DNA from 3 places in the Peribacillus sp. AS_2 genome. Region 3 is predicted to be linked to each of the others. Evidence: riboswitches for the same ligand, from Rfam matches in the RefSeq annotation. Region 3 holds a riboswitch; each other region holds the start of a gene.
The links. A riboswitch is a leader RNA that binds a small molecule or an ion and turns the genes downstream of it on or off. The one in region 3 is predicted to bind thiamine pyrophosphate.
Positions count from the first base shown of each region.

Region 1: it holds a riboswitch for thiamine pyrophosphate, as region 3 does, so the genes downstream of both, thiC (phosphomethylpyrimidine synthase ThiC) here and tenA (thiaminase II) in region 3, are expected to answer to the same signal.
Region 2: it holds a riboswitch for thiamine pyrophosphate, as region 3 does, so the genes downstream of both, OTG27_RS15680 (ABC transporter substrate-binding protein) here and tenA (thiaminase II) in region 3, are expected to answer to the same signal.

Region 1 covers NZ_JAPTGA010000003.1:23,729-26,002, forward strand. Annotated here, with positions in the region: gene OTG27_RS05710 (HAD family hydrolase) at 1-615, shown strand, start outside; TPP riboswitch at 733-847, shown strand; gene thiC (phosphomethylpyrimidine synthase ThiC) at 983-2,274, shown strand, end outside.
Region 2 covers NZ_JAPTGA010000008.1:68,688-70,961, reverse strand. Annotated here, with positions in the region: gene OTG27_RS15680 (ABC transporter substrate-binding protein) at 1-929, opposite strand, end outside; TPP riboswitch at 1,063-1,172, opposite strand; gene OTG27_RS15675 (protein-glutamine gamma-glutamyltransferase) at 1,485-2,274, shown strand, end outside.
Region 3 covers NZ_JAPTGA010000004.1:367,587-369,860, reverse strand. Annotated here, with positions in the region: gene thiD (bifunctional hydroxymethylpyrimidine kinase/phosphomethylpyrimidine kinase) at 1-48, opposite strand, end outside; gene thiW (energy coupling factor transporter S component ThiW) at 17-538, opposite strand; gene tenA (thiaminase II) at 554-1,243, opposite strand; TPP riboswitch at 1,341-1,445, opposite strand; SAM riboswitch class I at 1,603-1,707, shown strand; gene OTG27_RS09690 (Fur-regulated basic protein FbpA) at 1,878-2,066, shown strand.

The DNA.
Region 1 (2,274 bases), on a different contig from region 3:
ACATATGCATTCACTCAAATGATTGGAATCAACCCATTTGAGGGACTATGGGGGAATTTTCAGGATGATCATGATGAATTCCGGAAGATGGCCGGGATTGTACCGGCTTATCGGAAAGAAGCGTGGACGAGGGGCTTGAAGGCATTAGGGATCAATGACCCGGAATTTGGACTTGAACTGGCAGAACGTTTCCCGGCCGAAAGACGCAAAAAGCCATTTATCTATGAAGAAACATTCCGTGTTCTGGATGAATTAAAAGGGAAGTACAAATTGCTATTGCTTACGAACGGATCTCCTGAGCTGCAAAATACCAAACTTGAAATAACGCCTGAACTGGTTCCTTATTTCGACCAAATCGTGATTTCAGGCGCATTTGGACGAGGTAAACCGGATGCCTCCATTTTTGAGCATGCTTTGGAAATCATGGAGCTAGATAAGGATGAAGTATTGATGGTCGGCGATAATTTAATGACCGATATCCTTGGAGCATCACGGGTAGGCATAAAGTCGGTTTGGATAAATCGCCATGATAAGGAACGGAATGAAGTGATTCCAACCTACGAAATCACGCATTTAGAGGAGCTTTTCCCTATCCTTGGGAGCCTGGGGAATTAATTGGCGGTCCTCCTCCAAATAACAAATTTTTAGATGATTGCAGAGAAAATACTAGGTCTTTTAAATTATTTACAGAATGAAAAGGGTGAGATATAGTTACCCTGTAATCAATTAAATTATTCAGACTAGGGGTGTCCAATAAAAGTTGGGCTGAGAGAGAAGCGCTTAAGCTTCTTAACCCTCAGGACCTGATCTGGTTCATACCAGCGTGGGGAAGTTAGAATCTACTAAACGATGACCTTTCAATTGGTCATTTCTGTAGTCATACTAACGTTAGCCGGGTCTTAAATATGAGACCTGGCTTTTTCGTGCGAAGTGGATTGGATTTTGTCCTTTTTAAATGAACTTAAAAAGGAGAAATGAAATCATGAAGAGTAATTCAGTAAATGACATGAACGTTTCAATTATGTCCAGTTTTGCCGGGAGTAAAAAAGTGTATGTTGAGGGATCTAGACCCGATATTAAAGTACCTATGCGTGAAATTGAGCTAAGTCCGACGACAGGGGCATTCGGCGAAGAGGAGAATCCGCCTTTACGTGTATATGATACAAGCGGCTTCTATACGGATTCAGAATATCCGATTGATATTCATAAAGGCCTTGCCCCGATTAGACGCAGCTGGGTTCTGGAACGGGAAGATGTTGAAGAGTATGAAGGGCGTGAAATAAAGCCGGAAGATAACGGATATAGAAAAGTGGAGTCACAATCCAATGCCGAAGTTTTTCCGGGATTGAAAAGAAAACCATTGCGTGCGGTGAAAGGGAAAAACGTAACCCAGCTCCATTATGCCCGCAAAGGGATCATTACTCCAGAAATGGAGTTCATTTCGATCAGGGAAAATGTAGCCCCTGAGTTTGTAAGGGAAGAGGTAGCTAGCGGGCGGGCAATTATTCCGGCAAATATTAACCATCCTGAAAGTGAGCCGATGATCATCGGACGTAATTTTCACGTGAAGATAAATGCGAATATTGGAAATTCAGCTGTCAGTTCATCGATCGAAGCTGAAGTGGAGAAAATGACTTGGGCTACACGATGGGGTGCAGACAACATAATGGATCTTTCCACAGGAAAGAATATTCACACGACGCGGGAATGGATTATCAGGAATTCACCTGTGCCTGTTGGGACGGTTCCGATATATCAAGCATTGGAAAAAGTGAATGGGGTCGCGGAAGATTTAAATTGGGAAGTATTCCGGGATACATTAATCGAGCAGGCTGAGCAAGGTGTCGATTACTTCACCATACACGCTGGTGTGCTTTTGCGATACATCCCAATGACAGCAAAGCGAGTTACGGGTATTGTTTCCCGGGGAGGCTCCATCATGGCACAATGGTGCTTGGCCCACCACCAAGAAAGCTTTCTCTATACACACTTTGAAGAGATTTGTGAAATCATGAAGACGTATGATGTTTCTTTCTCATTAGGTGACGGTCTCCGTCCGGGATCCATTGCAGATGCAAACGATGAGGCACAATTTGCGGAATTGGAAACACTTGGGGAATTGACGAAGATTGCTTGGAAGCACGATGTTCAAGTCATGGTGGAGGGACCCGGTCACGTACCGATGCATTTGATTAAAGAAAATATGGATAAACAGCTGGAAGTCTGTCAAGAAGCACCATTCTATACCCTGGGACCATTGACGACGGACATAGC
Region 2 (2,274 bases), on a different contig from region 3:
TCAGTCATCCACTCACTGTAATTCTTCCAAATTTCAAGCTTTTGTTCACCCCATCGCGGAGCATCATCCTGATACTTGGCTGCAAGCCACTCCTGGCTTTTCTTCACTAGTTTTGGATCAAGATCCGGTGCAGACTCAATTAACATATCTGCTGCATCATCAGGATTCTTAATCGCAAACTGGTATCCTTTCGAAGCTGCATGGACGAATGCTTTAACAGTCTCGGGATCTTCTTTTATCATCTTTTCATTTGTAGTCAAAACAGGCGTATAGTAATCAAGCTTATCAGAGTATTCCGTTAAGTACACCATATTAAGCTTATCATTTCGCAACTCAGCCTCAATGCCTGTCCAACCATAATAAATCCAGGCAAAATCTATATCCCTTTTAACCGAAGTGAAAAAATCCATGTCTCCTGTATTGACTATGTCCACTTTATTTACATCCGCATTTTCCTTTTTCATGAGTGAATCAATAATGGCCTTTTCAACCGGAGATCCCCAGCCACCATACGTTTTCCCTTCAAAATCCTTGGGAGTCGTAATGTCCTTAGCCTCAGGGGAAGCGAATCCCGAAGTATTATGCTGGATGACGGCAGCTACCGAAACAATCGGCACACCCTGTACGCGGGCCTGTGTTATGCCCTCTTGATAGCTCACGCCAAATTCAGATTTCCCTGAAGCGACAAGCTTATCAGCTCCAGCTTCACCTGGCATGATAATTTCCACATCAAGACCTTGTTCTTTAAAATAACCTTTTTCCTTGGCTACATACAATCCTGTATGGTTTGTATTCGGTGTCCAATCGAGCACGACCGATACCTTCTTTAATTTTTCATTTTTAGATGCTTCTTCTTTTTCATTAGTTCCGCCTGCTCCGCATCCAGCTAAAAGGAAGAACGAAGTTAACAGTGGTAAGAATTTATTCAAGTCATTATCCTCCTACACATCTTATAAGATTCATATGCCGGAACCATAATAGGGCTCCAGGGCTATTCAAATACTGGATAAAAAAGCAAAAAACGCCCGAAGATGAATTCGGACGTTAACATACAAAACAGAAAATCAGTCATAATATGTTCCCTCCGCTGGCATCACCCAGATCAGGTTCAAAGAGTCAGCATCTAATGGATGCAATCTCAGCCAGCAGTACTGGCCCCCCTACATTTCTCGCACATATGAACTTTTCTCTCTCATTATATCAATTCATGGGGAAAAAGGAATACTAATTTGCTTCTTCTCTCTAATTGGAAAGGTATTCCTGGCACTTCAGGATATCTTGCAAATATCTTTTGGAACGAAAATCATTGAAAGCAAAATAATTCTGCCTCTTTCCGTTCCAATCATTCTTGGCTGCAACGGCGGCGGACACGTTCCAAATAGTCATTTCTTTTCAAGCATTCATATAATGAGCATTACATGTAGACATTTTTGTTTACTTGTTTTATTAAACCCTTAATTTCATAAGCAAAAGGTGGATATGTCATGATAAAGATTAATCACAAATGGTTAGATGTCAGTCAAATCCAACCAGGTACAGCCTCTGCCAAATCGCTTGAAACTCTTCAATGCTTGGCGGAAGATTCTAACGTTTTTGAATACCGGAACTTTGGGGATTTTAATTTCGAGATACAGCTGAGGAACCGAGTCATAGAGGCAGCTATTGCGTTGGATAAAAGCGGTCCGGATTTTTCCACACTTGAGGAGTCTCAATCCAATCAACGTTATTGGCACCTTTCAAAGGATGGCACCTTTACCCTTCAGCCAGGGATTCTCCCTCATGCTGCGCTCGTTGACATTTTCATGAATGGAGGGCTTTATGCCTTCGAATGCGGTACAGCAATGGTCGTCACTTTTTTAAAGGCGATTTTGGATTTGATCGGCCCTAGGAATTTCGACCATCTTTTTTCAGACCTATTTTTATATGACTTTCGCCCTCCACAGAATATGGCTCTCATTATTCATCAAGGAAGGGATTATTTACCAGGTGATTGCGTTTACTTCAAAAACCCTGATCACGACTTGGCAACCCCTGAATGGCAAGGTGAAAATGCCATATTATTAGGGAATAACCTCTTTTATGGCCACGGGATCGGGATTACCACTGCACAGGGAATCATCGATGAATTAAATAGCAATAGAAAGCCATTCGCCACCATATCAGCATTTCTGACAACGCATATCATTTCCCTGGATAGTTCCTTCTATAGACAATTCCAACTAAATAACCCCCGTGCCAAGCCCGATAACAGTCCTGCCAGCCTTTCCAATTGTA
Region 3 (2,274 bases):
AGCACCGCCCCCTGAATCAGAGCCTGCGATCGTTAATGCTGTTTTCATAAAAAAACCCCTTCATATAAGTATTTTTTAGCAATATTTTAAGTAATATGAAAGCTAAAATCGCACCTGCGAATGAACTGAACATAAAAGCCGGTAAAAAACCAAAAAGAGCAGCTTTTTCTCCCAATAGGAGGGTTGCAAGCGGATAACAGGCCAGGGAACCGAGAAAGCCGGTCCCGATCACTTCCCCTAAACAGGCGAATTTTAAGCTTTGTGTTTTTCGGTAAAGGATGGCGGCCAAAAGTGCACCAATCATGCTGCCGGGAAAGGCGAAAATTGAACCGGTACCAATCATGTTTCTAATAATGGAAACTAAAAAAGCTTGTGTCACCGCATATGCAGGCCCCAATAGAACCGCCGTCAGGACATTTGCCAGATGTTGAATAGGAAAGATTTTTGCAAATCCTGCAGGGATGAAAATAAATGAACTGGTAAGCGTCGTTAAAGCCGTGATCATGGCAGTCAATGTCAGTTTCTTGATAGGGTTCATCCTCATGTCAACCACCTACAGAGGCCAATCCTGCTCATTTTGAACCATGTCCCAGAATAAATATTCATATCGGGAAGTAACCAAAAAGTGCTTTTCTAATCTAAGAAGTTCCTTTTCAGGCATGCCTTCCGTCAATTCTTCCAACAAAGCGATTAGCCACTTGTGTGCTTCCCCGAATTCAGGAGATGAATAGGACCTTATCCAATCTGCGTAGCGATTGTTTTCCAGTGCTGCTCCATTTTGTTCTTTTAATAGCAAACCGATTTCATAATAATCCCAAGCGCAGGGCAGGAGACAGGCGATCAAGTCTGCCAAAGTCCCATGCTGAGCTGCATTTAGCATGTAACCTGTATAGGCTAGAGTGGTTGGAGTAGGTTCTGTATTTTCCAATTCCTTGGAGCTGATCCCGAATTCGGAAGCATAATGCCGATGAATATCCATTTCCACTTGAAGGGTTTCATTTAAAATGCTCGCAAATTTTGACATAGTTTCGATGTTATGGGCTTTGATGACACCTAAAGCAAAGAGCTTGGAATAATCCATGAGATAGACATAGTCCTGCTTCAGGTAATAGGCAAATTTCTTTTCAGGAAGTGTGCCGTTTCCAATTGCTTGGACAAAGGGATGTGAATGGTTCCTTTTCCAAATCTCTTTTGCCCGTGCATGCAGTCTATCACTGAATGTTTCTAATTTTGTATTCTCCATTGTTCATCCTCCTATAGAATGGCTCCCTTTACCTTTGTTAAATAAAAAACCCCGTTCCTGAATACGGAACGGGGTAGATGGATATAGTCTGTAAAATGGACGATATCATCCACTTCCCTCCGCCGGTATGAGCCGGTTCAGGTTCAAAGGGTCCGGAACTAATTCCATCTCAGTCTTAAAAAAGACTCCCCTAGTGGTGTGAATTGTATGTAATTACTGACATCATATCAGAAAGACAAGAAAATGCAACCCGTATTTGAAAGAGGAATCACTTTATGTCCAGGAAAAAAGGGAGAACCAGGTAATTGACTTTTGAAGATTATTAGGATAGAATCATTTCTACATCATTATATATTGAATTCTTATCCAGAGAGGTGGAGGGACTTGGCCCTAAGAAACCTCGGCAGCGGACCCGTTTAGGGAACTGTGCTAAATCCAACAAGCATATGCTTGGAAGATAAGAAGAGCCGAACGGACACTGTCAGCCTCTTCTTAAATTAGAAGGGGCTTTTATTTTTGGGAAATAACGTTTAGTGACATACTAGAAAAGGTATATATAATTTGGTGAAATCAAACAAGTTGATAAAGTTTAGCTAACTAGAAGCAGGCACTAGGACGGAAAGGAGCCATTTACATGGCAGAATTATTTAAGAGGATTGAACAGAGGAAGGCAAAACTCATTGAAGAGCTATTGGCCAATGGAGTATACAAAACCTCTGATGAAAGGCACCTTTATGATGCCCCATTAAAAGTACTTGAAGATGAATATAAGATTGTTATAAATAGACCTAATAACGAGTCACCTTCTGAATGGATGACATAGTAATCGGAATACAATATTTGGATTTTTGGATAAGGGATATGATGTAAGCATTCGCAGTCTACACTAGTGGATGCTTTTTTTGCGTTTATTAGAAAACGACACAAATTATACATAATTAAATAACAAAATAGGTGTTTTGTCACATTTGACCTATAAAATAACACATTTAATTTCTGGAAAATAGTTGATTTTAACTAGTGATTTCATT